Regions from separate parts of the Arcobacter sp. ISO1 genome, predicted to be linked through region 2. Evidence: riboswitches for the same ligand, from Rfam matches in the RefSeq annotation. Region 2 holds a riboswitch; the other holds the start of a gene.
What was found. A riboswitch is a leader RNA that binds a small molecule or an ion and turns the genes downstream of it on or off. The one in region 2 is predicted to bind thiamine pyrophosphate.
Positions count from the first base shown of each region.

Region 1: another riboswitch for thiamine pyrophosphate. It lies ahead of thiC (phosphomethylpyrimidine synthase ThiC); the one in region 2 lies ahead of tenA (thiaminase II).

Region 1 is NZ_CM176573.1:2,434,565-2,450,183, reverse strand. Features, by position in the region: gene AC2TY9_RS12145 (hypothetical protein) at 43-390, shown strand; gene AC2TY9_RS12140 (fructosamine kinase family protein) at 390-1,148, shown strand; gene AC2TY9_RS12135 (DUF1853 family protein) at 1,145-1,948, shown strand; gene thiC (phosphomethylpyrimidine synthase ThiC) at 1,924-3,807, opposite strand; TPP riboswitch at 3,904-4,004, opposite strand; gene AC2TY9_RS12125 (methyl-accepting chemotaxis protein) at 4,166-7,132, shown strand; gene AC2TY9_RS12120 (NifB/NifX family molybdenum-iron cluster-binding protein) at 7,231-7,590, shown strand; gene fumC (class II fumarate hydratase) at 7,632-9,026, opposite strand; gene AC2TY9_RS12110 (fumarate hydratase) at 9,162-10,655, opposite strand; gene AC2TY9_RS12105 (sensor histidine kinase) at 10,775-12,685, opposite strand; gene AC2TY9_RS12100 (ABC-type transport auxiliary lipoprotein family protein) at 12,728-13,327, opposite strand; gene AC2TY9_RS12095 (MlaD family protein) at 13,327-14,271, opposite strand; gene AC2TY9_RS12090 (ABC transporter ATP-binding protein) at 14,261-15,004, opposite strand; gene AC2TY9_RS12085 (ABC transporter permease) at 15,006-15,619, opposite strand, start outside.
Region 2 is NZ_CM176573.1:457,038-472,656, forward strand. Features, by position in the region: gene AC2TY9_RS02250 (DMT family transporter) at 1-305, opposite strand, end outside; gene metH (methionine synthase) at 477-3,947, opposite strand; gene AC2TY9_RS02260 (SAM-dependent methyltransferase) at 4,038-4,634, opposite strand; gene AC2TY9_RS02265 (branched-chain amino acid transaminase) at 4,904-5,824, shown strand; gene AC2TY9_RS02270 (SPFH domain-containing protein) at 5,843-6,937, shown strand; gene AC2TY9_RS02275 (hypothetical protein) at 6,972-7,226, shown strand; gene hisIE (bifunctional phosphoribosyl-AMP cyclohydrolase/phosphoribosyl-ATP diphosphatase HisIE) at 7,235-7,918, shown strand; gene AC2TY9_RS02285 (hypothetical protein) at 8,403-8,957, shown strand; gene AC2TY9_RS02290 (Mrp/NBP35 family ATP-binding protein) at 8,997-10,106, opposite strand; gene AC2TY9_RS02295 (ABC transporter ATP-binding protein) at 10,281-11,012, shown strand; gene AC2TY9_RS02300 (ABC transporter permease) at 11,009-11,755, shown strand; TPP riboswitch at 11,802-11,905, shown strand; gene tenA (thiaminase II) at 11,987-12,640, shown strand; gene AC2TY9_RS02310 (ABC transporter substrate-binding protein) at 12,685-13,632, shown strand; gene thiM (hydroxyethylthiazole kinase) at 13,655-14,449, shown strand; gene thiE (thiamine phosphate synthase) at 14,442-15,113, shown strand; gene AC2TY9_RS02325 (hypothetical protein) at 15,168-15,619, shown strand, end outside.

The DNA of each region.
Region 1 (15,619 bases), 1.2 Mb from region 2:
GATTATACAAAAACTAAGATATAATTAACTTTTGGAGGGGAAATGACTTACGAAGAGATATTTATACTTGGTTGGAATTTGAATTTATTTATGTTTTTTTTAAATTTTTCAATTGCAATTGGAACCATGAGTAAAAGAAGTAAAGATCAACTTTACAGAGAAAATCAAATACTTAGTAACTTAAAAGAGGAGTTTGATAAATACTATCCTTATAGAAAATATGAAACATTTGTAACATATCTTATTCCCTTTACAGCTTTTTTTAGAATGTCTTATAGACTTTTAGAAATGGGAGCTTTTTTTAATAGAAATAAAGGATGTACAATATTTGATTATATGGTTTACAAATATGAATCAGATATTACATTGGCAAAAAATAAATTAAGATAATGTCATCTATTTTTATAAAGAGTAATCCCTTTGATAATGACTCTTTAATTAAAGAGGTTCAAGGGCTTAATCTAATAAAAGAAAGTCTACTAAAAACTAACAACAATTATCTAAAAATACCTGAGATTATTAGTGTAAACAAAGATGAAATTCAAATGAAGAATATTCAAACTTCATTGACAAATGAATACTTGGTTGAAAAACTAGCCCTTGGATTAGCAAAACTACATGAACAAAAAAATAGATCATATGGTTTAGAGTATGATAATTATATTGGTTTAAATCCTCAAAAAAATATTATTATTGATAATTGGGGTGAATTTTTTACTAAATTTAGATTAGCCTATCAAATAAATTTAATAAAAGACAAACAAATAAAACAAGATTTTAAAACTTTTTTAGATGAAAACTTTAAAAAAATAGTAAACTTTTTAAATGATACTACAAGCTATGCATCACTAGTTCATGGTGATTTATGGTCAGGAAATGTTCTTTTTTCAAAAAATGATGTTTATCTTATTGATCCAGCTGTTTATTATGCAGATAGAGAACTAGATATTGCTATGACAGAACTTTTTGGTGGTTTTAGTAATTCTTTTTATGAAATCTATAACAGTTATTTACCATTAAGTAAGAGTTATAATATTAAAAAAATAATATATAACCTATATCACTATTTAAATCATTATAATCTATTTGGCAGTTCATATTTAAATAGTTGTTTATCTAGTATAAAATTTATAAATGAAAAAATATGAATAATATTCTAAAACAATTTTTAGGCTTTTATGAAACAAATTATTTATTTAAAGATTTAGATGGTCTTAAACAATTTGATTTTGAATCAATAGATTTAGCAACTATTCAAATTGATAAATTAAAAATAAATCAAAAACTTCCTTTAGGTAAAAGGGTAGAACTTTTTTTTGAATACTATTTATTTTTATCAAAAAGGTATGAACTTTTTAGGAAAAATATTCAAATAATTGATAATAAAAAAACATTAGGTGAAATAGATTTTATAATTTTTGACAATAAAGAAAAATGTTTCAAACATATTGAACTTGTATATAAATATTACCTATATGATATTAGTTTTGAAAAAGAATTAGATAGATATATTGGACCAAATAGAGATGATACATTAGTTAAAAAATTAGATAAATTAAAACATAAACAACTTCCCTTACTTTTCAATGAAAAAACGAAACCTTATTTAGAGGAAATTGATTTAAATAATATTAAACAAGAGGTTTGTTTTAAGGCAAATATTTATATGCCTTTTTATGAAAAAATTTTAAATATTCAATTTAATGAAAATATCCGAGGTTTTTACGTTAGTTTTGATGATTTTAAAAGGGATGAATATTTTAGAAAATGTGAGTATATAATGCCCCATAGGTATGATTGGGTTGATTTTACAATATCTCAATGTTCTTTTGAAACATTTAATGAAACATTAGCTCAAGTGGAGTTTTTTATAAATTATAAAAAATCTCCACTTTTGTGGTTAAAAAATAAGAACAAAATTTTTCAAGTGTTTATTTTATCTTCTTGAATATATACTTCACTACCCATTTCTTTAAAAGTCATTGACATCTCTTCCATTCCTTTTTTCTTAGCAGTTTCAACATCTTCTCCGATTGATTCTGCATAGTCTCTTACTTCTGCAGAGATTTTCATAGAGCAAAACTTTGGTCCACACATAGAACAAAAATGTGCTACTTTTGCAGAATCTTTTGGTAAAGTTTCATCGTGATAATCTCTTGCTCTTTCTGGGTCTAAACCTATATTAAACTGATCTACCCAACGAAACTCAAATCTTGCTTTACTCATAGCATCATCTCTTGCTCTAGCACCTGGATGTCCCTTTGCAATATCTCCAGCATGGGCTGCTATTTTATATGTAATAAGACCTTCTTTAACATCTTCTTTATTTGGTAACCCTAAGTGCTCTTTTGGAGTTACATAACATAACATTGCACAACCATACCAAGCAATCATAGCTGCACCAATTCCAGATGTAAAATGATCATATCCAGGAGCAATATCAGTTGTAAGTGGTCCTAAAGTATAAAATGGAGCTTCATGACACCATTCAAGTTGTTTTTCCATATTTTCTTTGATTAGATGCATAGGAACATGTCCCGGACCCTCAATAATTGTTTGAACATCATGTTTCCAAGCTATTTTTGTTAATCTTCCAAGCTCTTTAAGTTCTGCAAATTGTGCTTCATCATTAGCATCTGCTGCACTTCCTGGTCTTAAACCATCTCCTAGAGAAAATGTAACATCATATGTTTTCATAATCTCACAAATCTCTTCAAAATGAGTATTTAAAAAATTTTCTTTGTGGTGATGAATCATCCATTTAGCCATAATAGAACCACCTCTTGAAACAATTCCTGTAACTCTTTTTGCCGTCATTGGTACATGATGAAGTAACAATCCAGCATGAATAGTAAAGTAATCAACTCCTTGCTCTGCCTGTTCAATCAAGGTATCTCTAAATACTTCCCATGTTAAATCTTCTGCAATTCCATTTACTTTTTCAAGTGCTTGATATAAAGGAACTGTTCCAATTGGAACTGGCGAATTCCTTAAAATCCAATCTCTCGTTGTATGGATATCTTTTCCTGTTGATAAATCCATAACAGTATCTGCACCCCATCTAGTAGACCAAACCATTTTTTCAACTTCTTCTTCTATAGATGAAGTAAGAGCTGAATTACCAATATTTGCATTTACTTTTACTAAAAAGTTTCTTCCTATAATCATAGGCTCAACTTCTGGGTGGTTGATATTACAGGGAATTACAGCTCTTCCAGCAGCAACCTCACTTCTTACAAACTCAGGAGTAATAGCTTCAGGAAGGTTTGCCCCAAAGTTTTTACCTTTTAACCTTTTTTCTCTTTCTTCATCATTTAAATACTCTTTACCCATAGAAAGATTTTGATTTTCTCTTAAAGCTATAAATTCCATTTCAGCAGTTATGATACCTTGTCTTGCGTACCATAATTGAGATACATTTTTATCTTTTTTTGCTCTTTTAGGAGTTCTTGCAAGTCCTTTTGAACCTGCTACAACTTTATTTAACATGGTCTCTGAAGTATAGCCATTGTCATTGGGAACTAAGATTCTTCCTTCATATTCTTCTGTATCACATCTGCTTTCAATCCAAGTTTTTCTGATTTGGGGGATACCTTTTGTCACGTCTATTTCTATACTTGAGTCTGTATATGGTCCAGAAGTATCATAAACACCTAAAGTTGTTTTGTTTGTTAGTTCAATTTCCCTAATAGGAACTTTTATATCTTTATAGATATTACCTGTTAAGTATATTTTCCTAGAAGCTGGTAGAGGCTCTCTTGTTAAAATACTATTTGAAGCCGTTTGTAAAGTTTCTTTTTTTGTCATTTTTTTTCTTTCATTTTTTATTTTTCCATGAAAGAAGAGAGAAGTTATTATAATATAAAAGAATTGCCAATATAAAATTGACAAAATAATAGTATAAAACTTTTACAATCTCTTCCTTACGCTAGTATTAACTAGTTCAAGTTCAATGGGACAAGCAGTATGCAATCTCAGCCATTAAGGCACCCCAAGAGTTGATGAAAAATTATAATTCAATGAGTCTAAAGTTTCACTTAAGCTTAAAAATAAAAATTTATATATCTTGCTTTTTAAAATAAAGTAATTTTTTATTTTTTCTAGTAACCCCAATGTAATTATGTTTTAGTATGATTCCCTAGAAAAAATAATCTTAGGAAAATATATGAATTTTTTAAACAATATCACTTTACGAAATAAAATACTTTTTACTTTAGCAATACCAATTCTTTTAGTTATACTGCTTTCTTATACACTTTTAATAGAAAAAATAGAAAAACAAAATTCAATTAATCATACAAAAGAGTATCTAGGTTTTACTATTAGTTCAGCAAAATTATCACTTAACCTACAAAAAGAAAGTGAATATAGTATTGCTTTTACTGACTCATATGGTAAGGGGAGTGCAGATAAGTTAAAAACAATTCAAGGTGAAGTTGATAAAAATATTTTAACTTTACAAAATAGTATTAAATTAATAGAAAATGATGAAGAGCATTTTAATAAGAAAATAACTCAATTAAAAAAACTACTTGAAGAGAAAAGCAATATTCGAAAACAAATAAATGAGCTTTCAATTAGTAGTGAGGAATTGAATAAATATTATAAAAATTTTGTAGAGATATTGTTGTCTTTTATGGATGATGTTGTGACTTATAGTAATGATGGTGAATTATCAAAGAAGTTACAGTCTTATATATTTTTAGTACATTTTTTAATTAATGCTGAAGAGGAAAGAATGTTGGTTAAAAATATTTTTGATAAAGGAGTTTTATTAAATAAAGAAAATATTGAGTTTAATAAACTTGTTACAAATCAAAATATATTTTTAGGACAATTTAAAAAAATTGCTTCAGTAGATAGTGTTAAATATAGTGAAGATGAAAAAAAATGTGAAAAGTGTAAAGAACTAACAAGGTTTAGAACAATACTTCTTGATAAAAGTTTAAAAGACCAAATTATAAGTAATATCTATGCAAATGCTGGATTTGGTGGCCTTATTCATAATTATAAAAACTATTTAGTTAGAAATGATAATAAATCCTTAAATAATGTTCAAAAATACCATACTGCCATAAAAAGAAGTGTTAACAAATATAGAAGATTAAAAGGTATAACAAAAGAAGAAAAGAGACTATTAAAAGTTATTAAAAATAGTTTTGATTCTTATATGGGAAATATATTAGATATTTCAGATGGATTAGCACAAGGTAAAACGATTAAAGAAATTGATGGAATTGTTAAACTTGATACTAGTAAAACAGTACAATCTTTAAAAAAGTTAAATCAAAATATTTTTGGAGCACAAAAAGAGAAATGGATTGAAGTATCTACTTCTAGAATCAATTATTATGAAAAGTTAGTGGATAGATTAACCTTAAATATTAGTAAGTATATAGAAATGAAAAATGCTCAACTAAATACTGAATTTATCTTCTTTGGAATATTTTTGATTGTTATGTTTGTAATTATCTTTATCATTAGTACACTTATGACTAAAAAAATTGTTTCAAGCCTCAAAGTATTCAAATTAGGACTTGAATATTTCTTCCAATATGTAATTAGGGAAAAAGATTATTTAAAACCAATGGAGGTAAAAGGAAATGATGAATTTGCCCAAATGACACATGATATGAATGTTCAAATTGAAAAGATTCAAAAGATTATTGAGCAAGATAAAAAAGTAGTAAATGAGATTACTGATGTAATTGTGAAGGTTTCTAATGGATTTTTAGAATATAGTTTACATGAGAAAGGTGCAACACATGAGGTTGAATCTTTAAGGTTAATTATTAACAAAATGATATCTTATACAAAAAATAAAGTTGATAATATAAATCTTTTGCTTGATAACTATGCTCTTGGTAAATACAATTTTAGACTAAGCGATGAACAAAGAGTAGGAATGTATGGTAATTTTGGTACCCTTTCAACTAGAACTGTTTTATTAGGACAATCTATTTCTCAATTAATTGCAATGATTACAAATGCAGGAAATGAATTAAAAAATAATACTCAAACACTTACAGATTCATCTCAAATGTTATCAAATAGTTCAAATGAACAAGCAAGTTCATTAGAACAAACAGCAGCTTCAATTGAACAAATTACTTCAAATATGAAAAGTAGCTCAAAGGATGTTACTGAGATGTTAAGAATTGCAGATGATTTAAGTACTAGTGCAGATTTAGGAAATGAGTTGGCTTCAAAAACTTCTAGTTCTATGGATGAAATAAATGAAAAAGTAAGTGCTATTAGTGAAGCTATTGCAGTGATTGATCAAATTGCATTTCAAACAAATATACTCTCACTTAATGCAGCAGTTGAAGCAGCAACTGCAGGGGAAGCAGGAAAAGGTTTTGCAGTTGTTGCACAAGAGGTAAGAAATCTAGCAAATAGAAGTGCTAATGCAGCAAATGAGATTAAAAAGCTTGTAGAAGATGCAACTGTAAAGTCTAATGAAGGTAAAAATATTGCCAATGATATGATAAATGGATATGATAACCTTTCTTCAAAAATTATTGATACAAGAAAAATAATTGATAATGTAACAATTGCTATAAAAGAGCAAGAAAGTGGTATGATTCAAGTAAATGATGCTATTAATTTAATAGATCAAATGACACAAAAAAATGCACAAACTTCACATGAAATAGATTTATTATCACAAGAAGTTTCTAAGTTATCAAATAGACTATTAGGAATAACAAAACAAACAAATATTAATGATAAGTATTATGATATGGTTGATGATATACAAATTATTTCAGATGTTTCAAAATATAAAAATGATCACATCAATTTTAAAAGAAGATATTTTAAAGAATTAGATTCATACTCTTCAACGAAGGTAGTTGATTGTAAATCTTGTAACTTAGGTAAGTGGATTGTAGATAATGAAAATATGCAAAAAGAGTTTGTATTTTCTAATGAATGGAAAAAATTAAAAAATCACCATGAAACATTACATAATGAGGTTCAAAATTATATAAACTTAAATCATGAAAAAGTAGATAACAAACAGTTAAAGAACTCAGCTTCATTAATTGAAAAATATACAGAAGAGATATTTCAAAGTTTGAATGAGATACTTCATATAAATACTATAAATATAAGAAATAAAGCTAGTTGAAAAAAGTAATTAGGTTCTTTTTCTTTTCTTAATTAACAAATAAAGAAATTTTTAAGAAAAGAATAGTAAAATAATTTTGTAACTAATTAAGGTTTAAAATGACTATTTTCCCAGTAGACTCAGTAAGTGAAAACTCAATAATTTCTACTTCACTAGAAAAATCAAAATATTTTGTAATTTATGATAAAAATAGTATAAAAATCGAGCCAAATCCGAATACATATGGAGTGGAATTACTTCAATGGCTTAATGATAAAGGTGTAAGCTCAATTATAATTAAAGAGATGGAAATAAATCCATATAATAAATTAAAAAATTCTCGTATAAAAATATATCATGTGGGTGATGAACTTAAAAAAATAAATGAAATAATCCACAGTTATAACAATAAAAAGCTAGAACTTTTAAATAATGATAAAATGCTAGAGATAGTAAAACTTCATGAGAATAGGGTTTAAAATTTTGGCATATTGATTTTTAAAATAAGCGCTATTTAGTATTATTTTGAACAAATCATATTTTTAGGGTTTATATATTTGTCAAACTCTTCATTTGTAAGAAAACCTAAACTTACAGCTTCTTGTTTTAAAGATGTTCCATTTTTATGGGCAGTTTTTGCTATAAGTGCAGCATTTTCATATCCAATATATGGGTTTAGTGCAGTTACTAACATCAAAGAGTTATTCAGATATTTTTCTATATTTTGCATATTTGCATCTATACCTATTGCACATTTGTTATTAAATGAGATCATTGAATCACTAAGCAGTCTTATTGATTGTAAAATATTATAAGCAATTACTGGTTTAAATACATTTAGTTCAAAGTTCCCTTGACTAGCTGCTATTGAGATAGTTGTATGATTTCCCATAACTTGAACTGCAACCATAGTTATAGCTTCGCTTTGTGTTGGATTTACTTTCCCTGGCATTATAGAACTTCCTGGTTCATTTTCAGGAATATTTAGTTCTCCTATACCACATCTAGGACCAGAGGCTAACCATCTTATATCATTTGCAATTTTCATTAAATTTGAGGCTAGGGCATTCAAAACTCCACTTAACATAACCTCTGCATCATGTGAAGTTAGAGCATGAAACTTATTTGGATGGGAAACAAATGGATGTCTTGTTTTAGTTAGATTATTTAAAGTGTCACATACAAGCTTTGAAAAATCTTTATTGCAATTTAGCCCAGTACCAACAGCTGTTCCTCCAATTGCAAGTTCAACTAAATATTTCATACAATCATCTATTTGATTTAAAGCTTTATTTAACATCTCAACATATGCAGAAATCTCTTGACCTAAAGTTAATGGCGTTGCATCTTGAAGATGTGTTCTACCAATTTTTACAAGATCATTAAATTTTATACTTTTTTGTTCAAGTGTATATTTTAATTTATTAATAGAAGGGATTAAATCTTTTTGAACTGCTAAAACAAATGCAACTCTCATAGCTGAGGGAAAGGTATCATTTGAACTTTGTGATTTATTTACATCATCATTTGGATGGATTAGTTTTTCAATTCTAAAATCTTTTCCTAATATTTCAGTAGCTTTGTTTGCTATAACTTCATTTAGATTCATATTTGATTGGGTTCCTGAGCCTGTTTGCCAAACAACTAAAGGAAAGTTATCATCAAGCTTTTTTGAAATAATCTCATCACAAGCTTCACATATTGCATCTGCTTTTGTTTTATCTAATTGATTTAGTCGATTATTTGTCATAGCACAAGCTTTTTTTAAATATGCAAAAGATTCTATTATTTCTTGGGGCATTTTTTCTTCACCAATAGGAAAATTTTCCAAGCTTCTTTGAGTTTGAGCTGACCAATACTTATTATTAGGAACCTCTATCTTACCCATAGTGTCTTTTTCAATTCTTGTTTTCATGAGGTACCCTTTTAAAATAATGCTTTAGATATGAAGATTATAACATAGATAAAAAAGAAGTAAAATAATTTTGATTTTAGTTTATAAGTGAAAGTTTAAAACAAAGGTTTTCACCTTTGTTTTAAGGTCTAAATACTAAATTGATCTCCATTTTTGTGGACCAGTAGTATGAATAGAAACACCTTCTGTGTCAACAGCCACAGTAACAGGCATGTCTTTAACTTCAAACTCATATATAGCTTCCATTCCCATCTCTTCAAATGCTAACACTTTTGCATCTTTAATCGATTGTGAAATTAAATAAGCTGCTCCACCTGTAGCAATTAAATACATAGATTTGTACTCTTTGATTAAATCAATAGTTGGTTGCTTCCTTTCAGCCTTACCAATCATTCCCATAATCCCAATTTCCATCATATCTTTTGTAAATTTATCCATTCTAGTTGATGTTGTTGGTCCTGCAGGTCCAACTTTTTCATCTCTAACTGGATCAACTGGTCCAACATAATAAATAAATCTGTCTTTTAAATCTACTCCATTTGGAAGTGGCTTACCTGCATTTTTGTACTCAACTATTTTTTTATGAGCTGCATCTCTTGCAGTTAAGATTTTTCCAGATAATAGTAAAGTATCTCCTGATTTAAATTGAGATAAATTCTCTTTTGTCAAATCTTCAATATTTACTTTTTTAATTGTATCCATTGGTAATTCTAAATCTGGCCAAAGGTCTAAATCTGGTTTTTCAAATTTAGCTGGACCATTTCCATCTAATTCAAAATGAATATGTCTAGTTGCTGCACAGTTTGGAATCATAGCAACTGGAAGTGATGCTGCATGACATGGATAATCTAAGATTTTAACATCTAATACTGTTGTTAATCCACCAAGTCCTTGTGCTCCAATACCAATTTTATTAATATCTTCATATAATCTTAGTCTTAACTCTTCTAATGCGTTTTGAGGACCTCTTTCTTTAAGTTCATGAATATCAACATGACCCATTAAAGACTCTTTAGCTAATAGCATTGATTTTTCTGGATTTCCACCAATACCAATACCTAAGATTCCTGGAGGACACCATCCTGCTCCCATTTGCTCTACATTTGACATAACCCAATCATATACACTATCACTTGGGTTTAATACAGCAAATTTAGATTTGTTTTCAGATCCACCACCTTTAGCAGCAACTGTAATATCTAATTTATCAGAGTTTGCATCAACTGAAAAGTGAATAACTGCTGGTGTATTATTTTTAGTATTTGTTCTAGTACCTGCTGGGTCTGCAACAACAGAATATCTTAAAGTATTATCAGGATCAGTATAACCTTTAGCTACACCTTCATTTAATACATCTTCTAACTCTTTTGAAATATCTAAATCAGCTTTTAAACCAACTTTTATAAAGATATTTACACTTCCTGTATCTTGACATAAAGGTCTATGTCCCATTGCACACATTTTAGAGTTAATTAAAATTTGTCCAATAGCATTTTTTGCTGATTCTGATTTTTCATTTTCATAAGCTTCTACCATCCCTTTTACGAAATCTTCAGGGTGATAAAAAGATATATATTGACATGCATCTGCTATACTTTGTACTATATCTTGTTCTGTGATTTTTCCCATTCTCCAAGTCCTTTTATAAATTTTAAATTTCAATGATTATATCAAATATGAGATTATTAAAAAGAATGAGAATCATTAAAAGAATAGGAACAATTTCTCTTAGTTACGCAACTTCTCATTTAAACTAAAATTAATTTTATTATAATCTTAGCACCTATGAATTTTTTATTGTTATAATAATATTCATGGTTTTGTATATCTATTGTACCATTTAAATGTTTTGTAATAATCTCTTCTGTCATATAAAGTCCAATTCCTGTCCCTTGAGATTGGTGTTTGGTTGTAAAGTATGGTTCAAAAACATGTTCAATAATCTCTTCTGGAACTCCCCCTGCATTATCCAAAATAGTTAATATGATCTCTTTATTTTCAAGATATGAATCAATAAAAATATATTTCTCCTCTTGGTTTATTTTTTCTAATTCATCTTTAGCATTATTTATAAGATTTATAACAACTTGAATAAGTTCATTTTTCAATCCATAGGTTTCAAAATCTTTTGTATTATTTACAACTATGATATTTTTATCTTTTAGTTGAGGGCTTACTATATTTAAGGTAGCTTCAATAACATCTTTTATGGAAAACTCTACTTTTTCTTTGTTTTTTGAGAAGTAAGTTCTAAAATCTTCAATTGTATTAGATAAGTATTTTGTTGCATCATTAATATGTTTTATACTTTTTTTAAAATCATCATCACTTAGAACTCCAATCTCTTTTTTCAGTTCCATTCCTGTGGAAGTACTAAGTATGATTGAAAGTGGTTGTCTCCATTGATGTGCTATATTATTTATCATAGAGCCAATCGCAGCCATCTTTGATTGGTGTGCTAAGGTTTCATTTTGTTTTGTAATATACTCAAGACTATCATCTATCTCTTTTTTATATCTATCAAATTTACTTTTTAAAATTCTAGAAAGATTAATAGAAAGAATAAGTAAAAATAAAGAGAAAATAATAGTTGTTATAAAAATTTGTTCTAAGTCATCATGAAATTTCTTTTTTAGTAAATTTTTTTCTTTTTGTACTTTTTCTTTGATATCATCTTCATAAAAACCTTTACCTATTAACATATCCCATTTATCAATACCTCTTACATAACTTGTCTTTTTGACAGGCATATTGATACCAGGCTTTTTATTTTGTATATAACTTATATAACCACTTCTATTGTTTTTTGAAGTATTAATAGCATCTATAATTGTTTGTTTATTTTTTGTATCTTTTTCTTCAATGGCATTTAAACCAATAATATCTTTTTTTATATGACTTAAATAATTGCCATTATAGTCAAGTGCAAAAATATATCCATTATTTGGAAATTTTAAATCACTAATGAAATTTAATATTTTTGTTTTTTGGTCATTTTCAAAATCTTTAATATATTCACCTGTACCAATAACCCAGTTAAAAGGTTCAAAGTGTTTGTTGTAACCAATTTTTTTGTATTGTTTTTTCTTATCAGAGGGTTTATAATATTTCCATTGAAAAAACCCTTCTTTATTTGATTTAACAATATTAATAATACTTCTAATAACATATACTCCATTTGCATCTTGATAATTATAAAAATTTGTTCCTTCAAGTTCTTTTGCTAAGGGAAGTAAAATACACTCATAATCAAAGTTATAAATAAAAAAATATCCTCTTTTATTGTTGAATCTAATCTCCCTTAAAGCATCTGAAATCATTTTTTTGAGTATATTATTATCAAGTTCTTTGTTTTCATTATATATATTCATTGCAATAGAGTATGCCTCATTAACCCTATGTTTGAGAGATGTTTTTAAGTTATTTTCTGTGGAGTGTTGCTCATTTTGAATAAGATGATAAATTCTATCAACTTGGCTTTTAGTAATTTCTTTGTTGTTTTTTATATATTCTTGTTCAATAAATTTTTCTTGATTTTTAAAATTAACTTCATTATTTATATATAAAGATAGAGATAGAAGAATAGAAATTGTTATAGCTAAGATAGGAGGAGTATATTTGATAATCCTAATTATCTTATCTTCATTTTTTGTATTCATATTGTATTTCTTAATTGATTAGTTAATTATACAATAATTTGATTAAAAACCATTTTCAAGTTTTGAAGAAATAAAAATATTTAAATCTTTTAGAAATGTAGAAACTAATTTGTTTTGGGCTTTAACAAAACCAATAGCATCTATAGTTTTAGATTTCTCTTTATAATTGAAATTTTTATAAGAAATTTTTTTATTCATGTTATTGATTAGATAAACTCTTATTGAAAGTTTTGCAAATGATTGATTGTTTTCTATACTTTGATTAAATTCAAATAATTCACTATGTAAAGTATAGTCACTTGCAAGTTTTATTTTCGATGTCGTTATATATTTGAATCTGTTTTTTGAATTTAGATATGAAGCAATACTTTGTTGAACAAGTTTGGTTGGTTTATCACTCCAACGACTTAATACATATGAGTCACTAATAAATCCATCTTTTTGATAACTAATTGCCTTACTATTTAAACTCTCTAGGGTTCTTGGCTCTAAAATCATAATACTTTTATCAAAAAAACTTTGTTTCTCTTGTTTTATATCAAGGTTAAGATTATAAGTTTTATAAGCTGGTAATTCCTTTGTAATACTGATACATCCTGTAAATAGTATTGAAATAAATAAAATGGATAAAAATTTAAACATTATTCTAGTTCTCCTGGTCCAAAGTTTTTTTCTCTTGTATTAAAAATCATATCTCCTCCATTTGAGTTAAAATCTTCAATTGTAGAATCAATTTTCTCTATGGTTTGTTCTAAATCCCCTAACACTTTTTCTATACTTTGAGATGATTTTGCTGTATTACTAAAATCATTAATTAAGTTTTTAACATCATTTTTTAATACTTCATCAATATTTTTACTTAATAAACTTAGATTTTTAGAAAGCTTTTCTATCTCTTTTATGGTTTTTGATACATCATTTTTTACTACATTATCGATTGTTTTAGTCATCTTATTTACATTGTTAAAAGTTGTTTTAACATCATTTTTTAAAAGATTATTTGAATTTGTAATTAGTTGATTAAAGTTTTCCGATGATTTATTTAAATTCGCCAATAATTTTTCAATATTTTCAATATTTTTGTCATTAAGTAGTAGTTCAAATCTTTTTAAAACCACTTCAATTTGAGAGCTTATATTTCCTGCACTAGAAGTAAGTTTATCAATAAAAGATTTTTTTAAAGGTAAAATTGCAAATGAGTTTTCTTTTACTTCTACTTGTTTTGCTTCTTGAGTTCCACCCTCTATCTCTATTAGTTTATTCCCTGTAACCCCTTGAGACTGAATTATTGCATAAGAGTTTGTTTTTATGATTTTTGGTTTAGTGATTTTTAAGATTATCTCTATTTGTTCAACATTATTAGGGTTGATTCTAATATTATCAACTAAACCTATATCTAGACCTTTGTATTCAACAATTGAGTTTTTATTTAAACCAGCTATAGAAGTTTTACTATAAATTCTAAACTCTTTTGCATTTAATTCTTCAACATCATATCTTGCAAGCCATAATATAAAAATTATCATTGCAATTGTAAATGTAAGAACAAATATCCCCACAACTGTGTATTTAGCTTTATTTTCCAAACTCTTCCTTTTGAATTTTTAAAAACTTTTTTATTGTATCATCATTTGAATTTAATGCATCCTCATAGGTTCCAAGCATTGATAGTTTACCATTTGAGAGAATTAAAAATCTATCTAAAACATTTTTTATAGTATTTAATTCATGGGTAATCATCACAACTGTTAATCCTAACATATCCCTAAGTTGAGCTATTAGTGTATCAAAAGCTTTTGCGCTTGCAGGATCTAGTCCTGAAGTTGGTTCATCTAAAAAAACTATCTCAGGGTCTAAAGCTAAACTTCTAGCTAAGGCTACTCTTTTTTTCATCCCTCCACTTAATTCTTGGGGATAAAGTTTACCAACTCTTGAATCAAGACCAACCATTTTTAATTTTGTATAGGCAATATCATTAATTAATTCTTTAGGTAAATTAGTGTTTTCTTTTAACATAATACCAATATTCTCAATTACATTTAAAGATGAAAATAAAGCTCCAAATTGAAACAAAACACCCCAATTCCTTTTTATATTATTCCTATCTTTCATATTTAAATTTTTTATATTTTTACCAAAAATTTCAATATCACCTTTTTGTATGGCATCCAACATTATTATTTGTCGAAGCATTACCGTTTTTCCACTACCGCTTCCACCTAAGATACCAAATATTTCACCTTTTTTTATATTAAAAGAGATATTATCATGAACAATTTTTTCTTTAAATGAGGTTGAAATATTTTTAACTTTTATCATCTTAAAATCCTAATTGTATTGAAAGTAAAGATATTATTGCATTGATTATAATTAACCAAAAAATTGAATCAACAACTGCTTTTGTAGTATATTTCCCAATATCAGTTCCACTTTTAACTTGTAAACCTCTATAACATCCAATTACAGCAATTAAAATACCAAATAATGGAGCTTTGAAAATTCCAAGTAAAATATGTCTAATCTCTACATATTCATAAATTCTTTCTATAAATTGGGTATATGAAATGCCAAGATGAATCTTAACTATAACCATTTCTCCAATAAGCGAAGCCATATCAGCAAAAAATACAATTAAGGGTAAAACAATAATTAATGCAATGATTCTTGGAATTATTAAAAAGATATCAATATCAAATCCCATTGTTCTCATGGCACTTATCTCTTCAGTTATTTTCATTGTTCCAATTTGAGCAGTATATGATGAAGCACTTCGTCCTGCAATTATAACAGCAGCTAAAAAAGGGGCAATTTCTCTAAACATACTCATTGTGGACATCTCAATAACTATTATTGCTGCACCAAATCTATTTAATTGTTCTGCACCTTGATAAGCTGTAACAAAACCAACTAAAAATAAAGCCAAAGCAATAATTG
Region 2 (15,619 bases):
GTTCCTATAATAAGTACAACATTTGCAGCCGTTGTACTTTTTATTGCCCAAATAAAGAAAATATTTGCACTACCCATTAATACTGAACATAAAAGAAAAATATAAAAAGATGTTTTAGTAATCTCCCTAATAATATCTCTTTGTTTTGTAATAAGTACTAGAAACATTGAAATAAACATAAATATTCCAAGATAAAAAGAAAAAGTAAAAGGTGAGATAGTAGTAAGTTTTATAAATAAAGATTCAAAACTCATTATTAAAACACCCAAAGCGGTCATTAATATACCTTTAGTGTTGTTGTTCATATATTCTCTCTTAAAATGTTTTCAAAACTGTTGTTGTTCATATTATTAAAACCAAAAATAGTCAATTTTGGTTTAATTGAAGTTGTAAATTTACAATTTCAACGAAGAAAGAAGCTTACCTTGTGCCAAAAAGCACAAGGAAAACTTCACGCGTAAAATGGATATTTTCTGCTATATGTTGTAGTAGTTAGCTTTATGATGAGGAACTATTATCGCACATGTAGATTGTTCTGGATGGATTTGGAAAGTCTCACTTAACTCTATTCCAAATTCTTCAGGATTTAATAAATCAAACATATCCCTACTTTGTTCTAAATCAGGACAAGCTGCATATCCAGGAGAGTATCTACACCCAACATATTGTTTCATTTGAACGTCATGTAAGGTATTTCCTTCCTTTGGAACTATATCCAAATCAAGTCTAACTTGTTTGTGAATCACCTCAGCTAAAGCTTCAGCTAACTCAACTCCAAGTCCATGAACTTGATAATACTCTGTAAATTTACTTTCTTTATAAAGTTCTGCCTCATAAGGGCTTAACTTCATTCCAGCACTTGCAAATGAAAAGGCAACTACATCAAGTCTATCATTTGCAAAGAAATCAGCTATACATCTATGTGGTTTTTTCTTTTGTCTTGGAAATTCCATAATCTTAATTGCTTTTTCAAGTGGTGGAATATTTTTTGCTTCCTTTTCACTATGGAAAGCATACTCTTCTGAAAAAATATAAAGTTTATTTTCCTTTGAGATACATGGATAATATGCATAAATGGCAATTGGGTCAAAAAGTTTTTTTTCAAAAAATTCATCTTTTAGTTTTTCATAAAGTGGTTTTACAACATTTTCTTCATGTTCTAAGAACTTTTGTGAATCTTGTTTACCTCTTTTATATCCCCATCTTTGTCTAAATAAAACCCTATGGTTTATCCATTTATAAATTAATTCCTGATCTACAGAATCCCCATATAAAGCAATTCTTCCCCAAAGAGGAGGGAAAGTAAAAGTTCCTGGTTCTGGTAAAACTACATCAGCCTCATCAATTTTTACTTCAATCTCTTCTTTTTTTGCAATCTCTTCTTCATCAACTAAGTCTGCTGCTAAAGCTGTATTATCAAGCTCACCACCTTCAATTCTTTGCATAGAAACTACACCATCAAAGGCATCTCTACAATAAAAAATTGGTCCATCATAAATTGGTCTACAATAATCGTTTACAAAACCTTTTGTAAGTGCAGCTCCACCTAAAAGTACAGGGATATCAATACCCTCTTTTTGAAGTGTTTCTAAATTTTCTTTCATTACAGCAGTTGATTTTACAAGTAGACCACTCATACCAATTGCTTGGGCTTTATGCTCTTTAACAGCTATAATAAAGTCATTTAAATCAGCTTTAATACCAATATTTATAACTTTAAATCCATTGTTACTTAAAATAATATCAACTAAATTTTTACCAACATCATGAACATCACCTTTAACAGTTCCTAAAACTAAAACTGTTTCACTGGCTTTTTCCTCTTTTGGTAAATATGGGTTTAGCGCATCAACTGTTGCTTTCATAGTTTCAGCACTTTGAAGTACAAATGGCAATTGCATTTGTCCACTTCCAAATAGCTCTCCAATAACTTTCATACCATCAATCAGCCATTCATTTACAATAATTTCAGGCTTAACAGTTAATCTTAATTCTTCAACTAGTGGAAGCATTCTATCTTTGTCACCATCTAGTAAAAGTTTTTTAACTTTATCGATTGGTTCAAGTTTTTGATATTCCTCATCACTTTGCTCTTCCATATCAGCAACATTTGAAAAGTGTTCAATAAATTTAAATAATGGATCACCGTTTTCTTGATTATTGAAAATTAAATCATCGCAAGCTTTTTTATCTTCTTCTGAAATCTTATTTAGTGGTAAGATGTGCTTAACATTTACAATTGCAGATGTTAATCCAGCTTTTACACAATGGTCCAAATAAATAGAATTTAAATATATCCTTGCATTTATAGATAATCCAAATGAGATATTTGAAAGTCCTAAGGTAGTTCCAACTTCTGGGTGTCTAATTTGAAACTCTCTAATAGCTTCAAGTGTCTCAATCCCTGCAGTTCTATATTCATCATCACCAGAACCAATTGTAAAGGTAAGCATATCAAATACTAAATCTTCACCTTTAAAGCCATGTCTATTTACACATAAGTCATAGATTCTCTCAGCAACTTCAAGCTTACGCTCTTTTGTTTTTGCCATTCCAACTTCATCAATAACTAAACAAACAAGTGCAGCTCCAAATTTTTTTGCTAATTTACAAACTATATCAAATTTCTCTTCCCCATCTTCAAGGTTTACTGAGTTAATTATACATCTTCCACCAATTTGTTTTAATGCAGCTTCCAAGGCTGGAACTTGAGTAGAATCTGGCATAAGTGGTAGTGAAACTTTTTGAGAATAAAGCTCTACTACTTTATCCATATCACCTGTCTCATCACGTCCAGCAAAACCAACACTTACATCAACAACATGAGCACCTGCTCTTACTTGCTGTTGACCAACTGAAAGTGTTCCTTCATAATCATTTGCTTTTAGAAGCTCTCTAAAGGCTTTAGATCCAGTAGCATTTGACCTCTCACCAATTAAAAGTGGTGCTGGGTCTTGTTTTAAAGGAACAACATTAAATAATGAAGCCAATGATGCTTTTAAAAATCCACAAGGTTTTAAAGGTTTCATTCCTTTAACACCATCACTTAAAGCCTTGATATGTTCTGGTGTTGTACCACAACAACCACCTAGAAAACTAACCCCATTTATCTCAAGAAACTCTTTTTGTAATTTTGTAAACTCATCTGGTCCCATTGGATAATAAGTTTGTCCACCTCTATTTTGAGGAAGTCCTGCATTTGCATGAACAGATATTGGAAATTTACAAACCTCACTTAAAGCTTTAACATGTTTATGAACTTGTTTTGGCCCAGTACCACAGTTAAATCCTAAAGATAAAATATTAAAAGGCTCTAATATCGCTGCAATTGTCATGGCATCAGTTCCAATTAACATAGTTCCTGACATCTCAATAGTAACACTTACCATAATAGGTATATGAGGAGCTACTTCAGTTAAAGCATGTAAGGCAGCTTTTATCTGTAATGGATCTTGACAAGTCTCTAATAAGAATACATCTGTTCCACCATCAGCTAATCCTTTAGCCATGATTTTATACCCTTCAAACATCTCATCATATTTTATATGTCCCAATGATGGAAGTTTTGTTCCTGGACCTATTGAGCCAAAAACAAATTTTGGATCTTCAGGAGTGCTATATTTTTCTTTAGCTTTTTTAGCAATTTGGGCACCTAATTTTGATAATTCATAAGAGGTTTCAGGAATCCCATACTCATCCAAAACCCAAGGCATTGAACCAAAAGTATTTGTAGTTAAAAAATTTGCACCAGCTTTAGCATAATTGTCATGAATAGTTTGTAGAATATTTGGAGCAGTTAAATTTAAAAGTTCATTACAACCTTCTAAATCATTACCTTCATATTGCCACTGTTCATTTTTGATATCTGCAAGTTGAAGCTGTGTTCCCATAGCTCCATCAATAATTAAAACTTTTTCTTCAATTAATTTTTTTATTTTTTCTGTCATTAAATCTTCTTAAATTTTATTAAATTTGTTATTGTAAAAGGTTAATAGTATATTTAAAACTAGATTAAAATTTTGTAAAGGGGTGTTAGGCTATTTTTCTAAAAATACCCTTATCACACATGCCTCACCTTGGTGACCTTTACCCTCATCTAAAATTGTAATTTGCTCTTTAACTTCCCCATCACTAAAAGTATAGTGTGATTTAAAATCTTCAACTTTGTATAAAAGGTCTAAATCTTTAGGTCCTCCACTATTATAAGATATTTGTTTTTGAGAGAAAAACTCCCCTACAAATAAACCATCAATATTTAAACAGTCATCAATTTTTTCAAACAATTTGTCTCTATCTTTTTTATACATATGTAAAAATGAAGCAACTATTACATCATATTTTAAATCATCTTCCCAATGGTTCAAATCCATACATATTGTCTTTATTTCAAGGTTTTCTTCTTTTGCTCTTTGTTTTAGTTTATCAAGACCTACATCAGAAGCATCAATTGCTGTTACATCAAAACCTCTTCTTGCAAGAAAGATTGCATTTCTTCCTTCACCCTCGCCTAAACATAAAACCTTTGCGCCTTTTGGAAATGATTTGATTTTTGAAGCAATAAAACCATTTGGTTTTAAACCATATAAAAAACCTTCCCTTGAAAATTTACTATTCCAAAACTCTTGTTGGCTCATCTATTCTCCTAAAAAATGTCCCATTTTTTAGGGACCACATATTTATTACTTCTTTTAACAAGGGAAGTAAATTCCCTTTAAAGAAGCAAATCCTAAAGAGAGTAACAAGTTACTCTTTTTCACTTTTTTATTTATTTTGGTGGAATTTTAATAGACCATAAATAAAAAACTCTTATTACAAATTATATAAATCTTTTATCTCACTAAACTTTAATAAAACCTTAGATAGACTATCTGCTAAATTTCAAACGATATATAGGATTATAAAAATGACTGAAGCAAAATACATCTGGATGGATGGGAAATTTGTTGATTGGCATGAAGCAAAAGTTCATGTTTTAAGCCACACATTACATTATGGTAATGGTGCAATTGAAGGTACAAAAGCTTATAAAACTCATGATGGAAGATGTGCAATTTTTAAATTAGAAGAGCACACAAAAAGACTTATTAATTCTTCTAAAATGACATTAATTGATGTTCCATATACTATACAAGAGTTAAATGATGCTCAAGTTGAATTATTACAAAAAAATGAGTTATTTGAAGGTGCTTACATTAGACCTTTAGTATATCTTGGTTATGGAGTTATGGGACTTTATCACAAAGATGCCCCTACTCAAGTTTCTATTTCTGCATGGGAATGGGGAGCATATCTTGGTGAAGAGGGTATGAAAAAAGGTGTTAGAGTAAAAATTTCATCTATGACAAGAACTCCTAATACCTCAGGTATGGGAAAAGCAAAAGCAGTTGCTAACTACTTAAACTCTCAAATGGCAAAATTTGAAGCAGTTGAAGCAGGATATGATGAAGCCTTATTAAGAGATGACCAAGGTTATATTGCTGAAGCATCAGGAGCTTGCTTCTTTATTGTTAGAGATGGAGTTATTATTACACCACCAAATGATAATTCATTAGAATCAATTACACAATCAACAGTAATTGATATTGCTAATGATATGGGATATGAAGTTGTTAGAAGAAGAATTACAAGAGAAGAGATTTATATTGCTGATGAAGCATTCTTCACTGGAACTGCTGTAGAAGTAACACCAATTAGAGAAGTTGATTGTAGAGTTATTGGAGCAGGTGAAAGAGGTCCTGTAACCGAAGCGCTTCAAAAGGCTTACTTTGACGTAGTTCAAGGTAAAAATGAAAAGTATGTTAAATATTTAACATACGTAAACTAAAAATAAAAAGGTTAGTAAATGCCAATTGATAACGATTATTTCAAAAATAGACAACAACAAAACAAGGGAAATAGTAACGGTTCTGGAGGAAATGGTGGTGGGGGAAACTATCAACCACCTTTTGAGCCACCAGAATTTTTCAAAAATTTTGGGAAAAAAGCAGGATTTATTTACGTTATTGTAATTATTTTTGCTATTTTATTTATAACAAAACCATTTATGACAATTGAGTCAGGTAATGTTGGTATAAAACAAACATTAGGTAAATATGAAGAACAACCATTAAGACCAGGTTTTCACTTTATAATACCAGGATACCAAAAGGTTACAGTTGTAGATACAAAAGTTAGACTTATGAACTATGCTTCTGTTGAAACAAGTAATGGTTTTGACCAAAGTATTAGAAGTAACCCTGCAATTAATATTCTTGATGCAAGGGGTTTACCAGTTTCTATTGAATTAACTGTTCAATATAGACTTACTGCTGATGGTGCTCCATTAACAATTGCTACATGGGGACCAGCATGGGAAGATAAAATTGTTAACCCTGTTGTAAGAAATATTGTAAGAAATGTTGTTGGTGGATTTAACGCAGAAGAATTACCAACAAGAAGAAATGAAATTGCAACAATGATTGAAAATGGTATTAGAACGCAAATTGAATCACTTGAAAGTAAACCTGTTTCTGTTGAATCTGTTCAGTTAAGAGAAATTGTTCTTCCTCAAAAAATTAAAGAGCAAATTGAAAGAGTTCAAATTGCAAACCAAGAGTCTGAAAGAGTTAGATACGAAGTTTTAAGAGCTAAACAAGAAGCTGAGAAAAAAGCTGCGCTTGCAAAGGGTGAGGCTGATAAAAACAGAATTGAAGCACAAGGTAGAGCAGATGCTGTAACAATTGAAGCTAAAGCGCAAGCAGCAGCAAACAAAGAGATTGCAAAATCTTTAACTGGTGAATTACTTCAAATGCAACAAATTCAAGTTCAAGGGAAATTTAACGATGCACTTAGAGAAAATAAAGATGCTAAAATTTTCTTAACTCCTGGTGGTTCAACTCCAAATATCTGGGTTGATACTAAAAGTAAAACAAGAGATACTGTAATTAATAATCAATAAGAGTGAATTTCACTCTTATTGAAAAGCTATTTCTATGAAACCCCTATTTCTTTTTTTAATACTCTTAAATATAAGCTACTCACAAGACAAAATTATTATTGACGATACAATTAAACTTGAAAAAACAAAAGAGTATTATGAAAAGAAAGAAAATCTTTTAAATGAAGTTCCCCAAGTGAAACAAAAACAAAAAAGAAAAGATAAACTTAATATTGATGGGGATGTTGGCGTAGATAAAAAAACTAAAACAATTGATAATGTAAATATCAATATTGGATCAAAATTTTAAGGTATAAAATGACAAATAGTGAATTAATAAACTGGGAAAAAGTTGATGGAATGGTTCCCGTAATAACACAAGATTCAAGTACTAATGAAGTATTAATGATGGCATATATGGACAAAGAAGCTTTAGATTTAACAATAAAAACAAAGCAAGCCCACTATTTTTCTAGAACTAAACAAAGAATCTGGAAAAAAGGTGAAAGCTCTGGACATATTCAAGATGTGAAAGATATTTTAATTGACTGTGATAATGATACTCTTTTATTAAAAGTTGAACAAACTGGTGTAGCTTGCCATACTGGAAGAAAATCATGTTTCTTTACAAATTTAGAAACAAAAGAAACAACATCTGATGTAGAAATAGATACTACATCAGCATATGGTGTTATTGACAATCTTTACCATGTAATAGAGTCAAGAAAAAACGATGACCCAACAAAATCATATACAGCAAAACTTTTAAATGGAAAACAAAACTCTATGCTTAAAAAGATTGTTGAAGAAGCTGGAGAGTTTACCTTTGCAGTTAAAGATGATGATAAAGATGAGATAGTTTATGAAGCAGCTGATTTAGTTTACCACTGTATGGTTGCCCTTGCTTCTAAAAACATTAATCCTGATCAAATTAAACAAGAAATAGCTAGAAGGTTTGGTTTATCTGGAATTGAAGAAAAAAACTCAAGAGTAGCAACTTAAAAGATAAAATCTTATCTTTTAAGTTTAGTAATAAACATTATTTTTATATTATTTAAAATTATTAACCAGGGTTTTAAATAATAATCTAGAAATATATGCAATATATTCAGGAAATACAAATGGTTACTTTTATGAAGTAATAAACCTAAATGTTAATAAGAGTCTTAGAAAAAGATATGAAGCACCAAAAGAAGCTAGATGGCTAGTTGTAAAAATATACAAAGAAGAAGATGGAATTAGCTACAGATACAACCAATTAATTGATAAAAATCACAAACTGATAAATACAACAAAAAAAATAGCCAGATACAATCCAAATACAAGACCTTGGTTTAAAAAAGCCTTTGGGACGAATAAAGTAATAAAAACTAAGCCTTATCAATTTGTAAATATAAATCAAAAAGGTATTACCTATGCAAAAAGAATTACAGCTACAAATACTATAGTAGGGATAGATGTTTCACTAGAAAGTATTTCTAACTTCTTGCAAAAACAAGCAACAAATAAAGAACAAAAAATAATACTCTTCAAAGATACTTCTGAAATAATTGCATCTATAAATATTGACAAAGATATTACAAAAATACCATATAAAGAGATTTTAATATTTGTAAAAAATAAAAAAATTGAAAAAATTAATTTTAAAATGGAATTAGAAAATGAAAATTATGTTTATTATTCTGTACTTAAATCCGAATCTAAAGATAAAGATTATCTTACTATAATAATTCCAGTAGATACTATAATGAAACCTTTTATAGAAAAAATTTACAACTCTTTTTTTCTTAGCCTTCTTATTTTATCTCTAACAATTCCCCTTATTAAATATGCAACAAATATACTTGTAGAGCCAATTAAAAGACTTGAAAATGAAAATGAGAAAATCATAAAAAGAGACTATGATAATGTTAACTTAATTGAGACTAGAATCAAAGAGTACAATGATTTATCTAAATCTTTATATAGAATGTCATGTTCGATAAAAGGGTTTTTAGAAGAAGAGCAAATTGATGATGTTGATATTTCTAAATATGTATAAAAAAAGGAGACACAAAATTGTATCTCCTTTCTAATAAATTTATTTAGACGAACAAGCTGATACACCAGGAGGTGTAGTAGGCTGAATAGAAGCATTTTCTGCTTTTTCACTAACTTCATCAATAAAAGCTACAAGTTTAGCTGAAGCACTCATATATCTTTTTGCAGATTCAGATTCAGGTTGGAAATAAACAACAGGTTTTCCTGCATCTCCACCCTCTCTAATAGCTGGTTCAATTGGCAACATTCCTAATACTTGTGTATTAAACTGTTCAGCTAATTCATCACATGTTCCCATTCCAAAGATATCAGATTCTTCACCACATTTTGGACAAATAAATCCACTCATATTTTCAACAATTCCTGCAATTGGAATATGAAGTTTTGCAAACATATCAAGTGATCTTCTTGAATCATCAAGTGCTACATGTTGAGGAGTAGTTACATTTATCCCACATGTTACAGGCACACTTTGAGCAAGTGTTAATTGTGCATCACCAGTTCCTGGAGGCATATCAATAAAAAGAATATCTAATTCTTCCCACAAAATATCTCTTAATAATTGTTGGATAGCTTTCATAATCATAGCACCTCTCCAAATAAGAGATTGCCCCTCTTCCATAAGTGAACCCATAGACATTACATCAACACCATAAATTGAAAATGGTTTTGCTTTATTCCCAACAATTTCAACTTCTTGACCTATTAAACCCATCATTCTAGGAATATTTGGTCCATAAATATCAGCATCTAAAATACCAACCTTTTTACCTTGCATAGCGGCTGCAACTGCTAAGTTAACAGTAGTTGTTGATTTACCAACCCCACCTTTTCCTGAACTTACCATTACAAAGTTTTTAATTTGTGGTGCAATATTTTGTCCACTTTGAGAGTTACTATTTTGTTTTGGTGCTTCTGGTTTTTTAATATCAAATACTATATTTGAAACTCCAATTGTACCTAAAACTGTTGAAATACTTTTTTTTAGTTCATCTTCAACTTCAGGTGCACTTGAAGTTATGTCTAAATGTACAGTGCACTTATCTCCATCAAGTTCTACATCCTTTAAAAAACCAAACTCAACGATTGATTTTTGAAATCCTGGATATAAAACTTTTCCTAATTCATCTTTTATTTCAGCTACTGTCATTGTGCTTTTCCTTATTAGTTATAAAATTTTCGTATTATATTTAATATAGGATAATTTTAGTCTTAATTGTACTTTTTACAAGTTGAAGTTTATAAAAAAAATCAAAAATATCCTTAGTATATATAAATTACATAAATCCTTTTTTTTTAGTTCTTTTATTATATTATTCAAATCATGAATAATAACTTTATAGCTAAAATACAAAACTTAAACCTTGACTTTAAAGGTAAAAAACTATTTAAAAACTTAAACTTTGATATATTAGAGAATAAAACTACAGCCTTACTTGGAAGTTCAGGAGTTGGAAAGTCAACATTACTTCGATGTATAGTTGATTTAGAAAAAGAAAATATCACTAATGGTAAAATAACATTAAAAGAAGGTACAAACATAGCTTGGCTTAGTCAAGAAAACTCACTATATCCTTGGCTTAGTATTTTAGATAATGTTCAACTATATCATCATCTAAAGGGGCGGAAAACAAAGCAAACTTTAAAAAAAGCAAAAGAACTTTTAGAACAAGTTAATATGTCAAAACACCTTGATAAAAAAACATATGAACTTTCAGGAGGACAAAAACAAAGAGTTGCATTAGCTAGAACACTTATGCAAGAAGCAAATCTTATTTTAATGGATGAACCCTTTTCAGCATTAGATGCCATTACAAAAATTCAACTACAAGATTTAACTTGTCAATTACTAGAAGATAAAACTGTCGTACTTGTAACCCACGATCCACAAGAAGCTATAAAGCTAGCAAATCATATTTATATTTTAAAAAATCAGCCAGTAGTTTTAGAAGAAGCGGCTTCTTTACAAGGAACCTTACCCCATAAACTATCAAATGAAAAACTATGGAATTTGCAAGAAGAGCTAATATCTAAACTTCAAGGAAATGATATATGAAAAAAACTCTAAAAATATTACTTCCTATTTCATTTTTATTTATTTCATGGCAAAGTATTATTGTAATTTTTGATTTGCCACACTATATACTGCCACAACCAAAAGATGTTTTTCTTCAACTAATAACTCAATACAGCTTACTTTGGGAACATACACAAACTACACTTTTAGAAATAATTGTAGGAATAATACTTGGTTGTATTTTTGGTCTTAGCTCCGCTTTTGCTTTACTTTATTTTAAAAGAATTGAGAAATATTTACTCCCAATACTTGTAATCTCGCAAGCAATCCCTGTATTTGCCATAGCACCTCTTTTGGTTTTATGGTTTGGTTATGGAATGGCTTCAAAAATAGTTATGACTGTAATTATTATATATTTTCCTATAACTACTGCTTGTTATGATGGACTTAAAAACACCCCAAAACAGTGGCTTCAACTTGCATATACATACAATCTAACTCCTCTTCAAACTCTATTTAAAGTACGATTTAAAGCAAGTTTGCCATCTTTAGCTTCAGGACTTAAAATAGCAGTTTGTATAGCTCCCATTGGGGCAGTTATTGGTGAATGGGTTGGTTCATCAAAAGGACTTGGTTATCTTATGTTGCATGCAAATGCAAGAATGCAAATAGACTTGATGTTTTCTGCACTTTTTATATTAATTGTAATGACTTTGAGTATCTATTTTTTAACAGATTTTCTAACAAAAAAATTCATACCTTGGGCTTCACACTTGCATTAATCTGCATTAAATTGACTTAAATTCTTTTTTCTGATAAGATTTGTTTTTCATGCATAGGGAGCTTATATATAGGCTGAGAGGAAGTTTTGAACTTCGACCTTTGAACCTGATCTAGGTAATTCTAGCGTAGGGATTTGTTTTTTACAAATGTATTTTTATACTTCAAATTTAGTCTATCTTTATTCCAAGATAATTTTCTCTTCTTGTGTATTTAAAATCAAAAGGGGAGATATGACAATCACACAAAAACTTATCAAAAACTCGCAGCCATATTGGGACAACTATATAAAGCATGAATTTATTCAGAAACTAGCAAATGGAACACTTGAACTTGAAAATTTTCAACACTATTTAATGCAAGATTATATTTATTTATTCCATTATTGCAGAGCTTTCGCTCTTGCTATGTATAAAAGTGAAAATTTTGAGCAAATGAATTTTTCACAACAAGCTTTAAATGCTACATTAGATGAAATACAACTACATATAAACTATTGCAAAGATTTTGGAATAGATGAGAAATCAATTTATAAACAAAAAGAATCTCCTGCTTGTGTTGCTTACACAAGATATGTACTTGAATGTGGTATGAATGGAGATTTAGCTCAACTTTATGCAGGGCTAATACCTTGTTTTGTTGGTTACGCAAAAGTGGCAGATTATATCACAGAAAATAACTTAAGTGTAGAGAATAATCCTTATCAATCTTGGATAGATATGTATTCTTCAAAAGAGTATCAAGAAGCTGCAAATGATGCAGCAGAGTTTTTTGAAGGACTATGCAAAGACTTATCAAAAAAACAAATGGAAAAGATACAAGATATTTTCACAACAGCAACACGAATGGAAATATCTTTTTGGCAAATGGGTTTAGACCTATCATAAAAGATTAAAAAAACTAAAACATAAAAAATTCAATAAGGGAAATTATGAAAAAGACAATATCAAAAATAACGCTTAGCTTAATGCTATTAGGTTCAAGTGCTTTTGCACAAACTGAAAAAGTAAGCCTACTTTTAGACTGGTTTGTAAATCCAGATCATGCGGCTATTATAATTGCACAACAAAAAGGTTTTTTTGAAAAAAACAATCTTGAAGTAGAGATTATCGAACCAGCTGACCCATCAATGCCACCAAAACTAGTAGCTGCAAAGAAAGCTGATTTGGCAGTAGATTATCAACCACAGCTTCAAATGCAAGTAGCCCAAGGCTTACCATTAGTTAGAATAGCTACACTTGTAAACTCTCCACTTAATAGCTTAGTAGTATTAAAAAATAGTGGTATAAACAAAATAGAAGATTTAAAAGGTAAAAAAGTAGGCTACTCTGTAAGTGGTTTTGAAACAGCATTATTAGACTCAATGTTAAAATCTGTAAATCTATCTTCTAAAGATGTAGAACTTGTAAATGTAAATTGGTCATTATCTCCTTCTTTGATGACTAAACAAGTTGATGCAGTAATAGGTGCTTTTAGAAACTTTGAATTAAATCAATTAAAAATAGAGAAAGAAGAAGGAAAAGCATTTTTCCCTGAAAAATATGGGGTTCCTAAATATGATGAACTTGTAGTTGTAGCAAATAAAGACAATGCATCTGCTAAAAAATATGTAAACTTCGTAAAATCTTTACAAGAAGCTACAAAATATCTAAAAGAGAATCCTAAAAAATCTTGGGAAGCTTTTGTAAGTTATAAACCAAAAGAGTTAGATAATAAATTAAATCGTCTTGCATGGAGTGATACTTTACCTTATCTAGCAACTAATCCTGCTACTTTTGATAAAGAAGTTTATAAACAAATGGCTGATTTTATGAAGCAAAATGAGCTTATTAAAACTTTGCCAAGTTTAGAAGAATATGCTCAAGAAATATTAAAATAAAGAGATAAAATAAAGGCATTAAATGCAAACAAATAATTTAGAAAAATTAAGAAAAAATAGTCCATTAATACTAAATATTACAAATATAGTTGTATGTAATTATGTGGCAAATGGATTATTAAGTATTGGATGTTCTCCTATTATGTCTAATGCAGTAGAGGAGATGGATGAGTTACCAGCTATTTGCCAAGCTTTAGTTATAAATATAGGAACACTTACATGTGATCAAATTGAGGCTATGATTAAAGCAGGTAAATGTGCAAATAAAAATAAAACTCCAGTAGTATTAGATCCCGTTGGTGTTGGGGCAACTACATTTAGACAAGAGACTGTAAAAACTCTTTTAAGTGAGATAAAATTTGATTTAATAAGAGGAAATGCAGGTGAGATTGCCTATCTTGCCCAGGTAAATTGGAATGCAAAAGGTGTAGATGCAGGAAGTGGAGATGGAAATTTATCGCAAATTGCAAAAGATGTAGCTTCAAAATATAATTGTATTGTCTCAATTAGTGGCGAAATTGATTATATAAGTGATGGAGTAAAAGTAGCAAAAATAGAAAATGGATGCGAACTTTTTCCAAAAATTACAGGTTCAGGTTGCCTTTTAAGTGCAGTTTGTGGAGCATTTTTAACTTTAGATGGAACTGCTTTTGATCTAACTTTAAATGCTTGTACAGCTTATGCCATTGCAGGAGAAATTGCACAAGAAACTTTAAAAAATAATCAAACTGGACAGTTTTATGTTAATTTACTTGATAGTTTAGCAAAAATAGATGACAAAATGACAGAAGAATATGCAAAGGTAAGTTTTGAATAAAGAAATGTTAAATGTTAAAAATATGCTTCAAGTCTATTTTATAGCAGGAACTCAAGATTGTCTTCACTTAGGAAATAATCCACAAGAAAACTTACTTTTTATTTTAGAAGAGGCCTTAAAAAAAGGAATTACTTGTTTCCAATTTAGAGAAAAAGGGAGAAACTGCTTACAAAATAAAGAGGATATTTTTAATTTAGCAAAAAAAGCTCAAGATCTTTGTAAAAAATATGATGTGCCTTTTTTTATAAATGATGATATTGTTCTTGCTTTAAAGTTAAATGCCACAGGTATTCATATTGGGCAAGATGATAAAGCAGTAAATGAAGTCATAAAAATCATAGATGGAAAACTAATACTAGGTTTATCTATTAATACTTTAAATCAAGCAATAAAAGCAAAAGATATACAAGGTATTGATTATTTTGGAGTGGGGCCAATATATGAAACTACTTCAAAAAATGATGCAAAACAAAGTGTTGGTTTAGATTTAATAAAAAATATAAGAGATAAAAATATTTTAAAACCACTAGTTGCAATTGGCGGAATAGATGAATTTAAAACAAAAGATATTTTAAAAAATGGTTCTGATGGAGTTGCAGTTATTTCTGCTATCACAAAATCAAAGGATATTAAAAAAACAATAGAAAATTTGAAAGCTTGCTAAATTTGATTTTCTTATACGTATAAGTTATAATATTGAATTAGGGATAGTAAAATAATGGAAAATAATAAAAATCTAAGAAAATTATATTATGACATATATGAAAATATAAATAGTATTAAAATCTGTAAAATCGAATCAGAGCAAGAGATTATAAGTCTTATTATAAAAATAAATATGAATCAATCTATTGAGACTATAAATGAAAATAATATTAATGATGAAGTGATTTTACAAATATTTAGATCCAATGAAGACACCTTAAATAAACTATTATTAATAGATAAAGAGTTATTTGAAATCAAATTTAAGTTATATATTCATCTAATTGATTTATTTAATCAATTATGTAAAATCTATTCAAAAAGTGAATCAAAAAGAACCCTTGTGGAGCCAATAATCGAGGCTTTAATAGAATCAAAAACTTTTTTAAAAATCAAACTTCAATTAAATCAAGAGAAAATCAATATCTTAAACAATCATATAGGACAAGCAAGATATAAATTTTC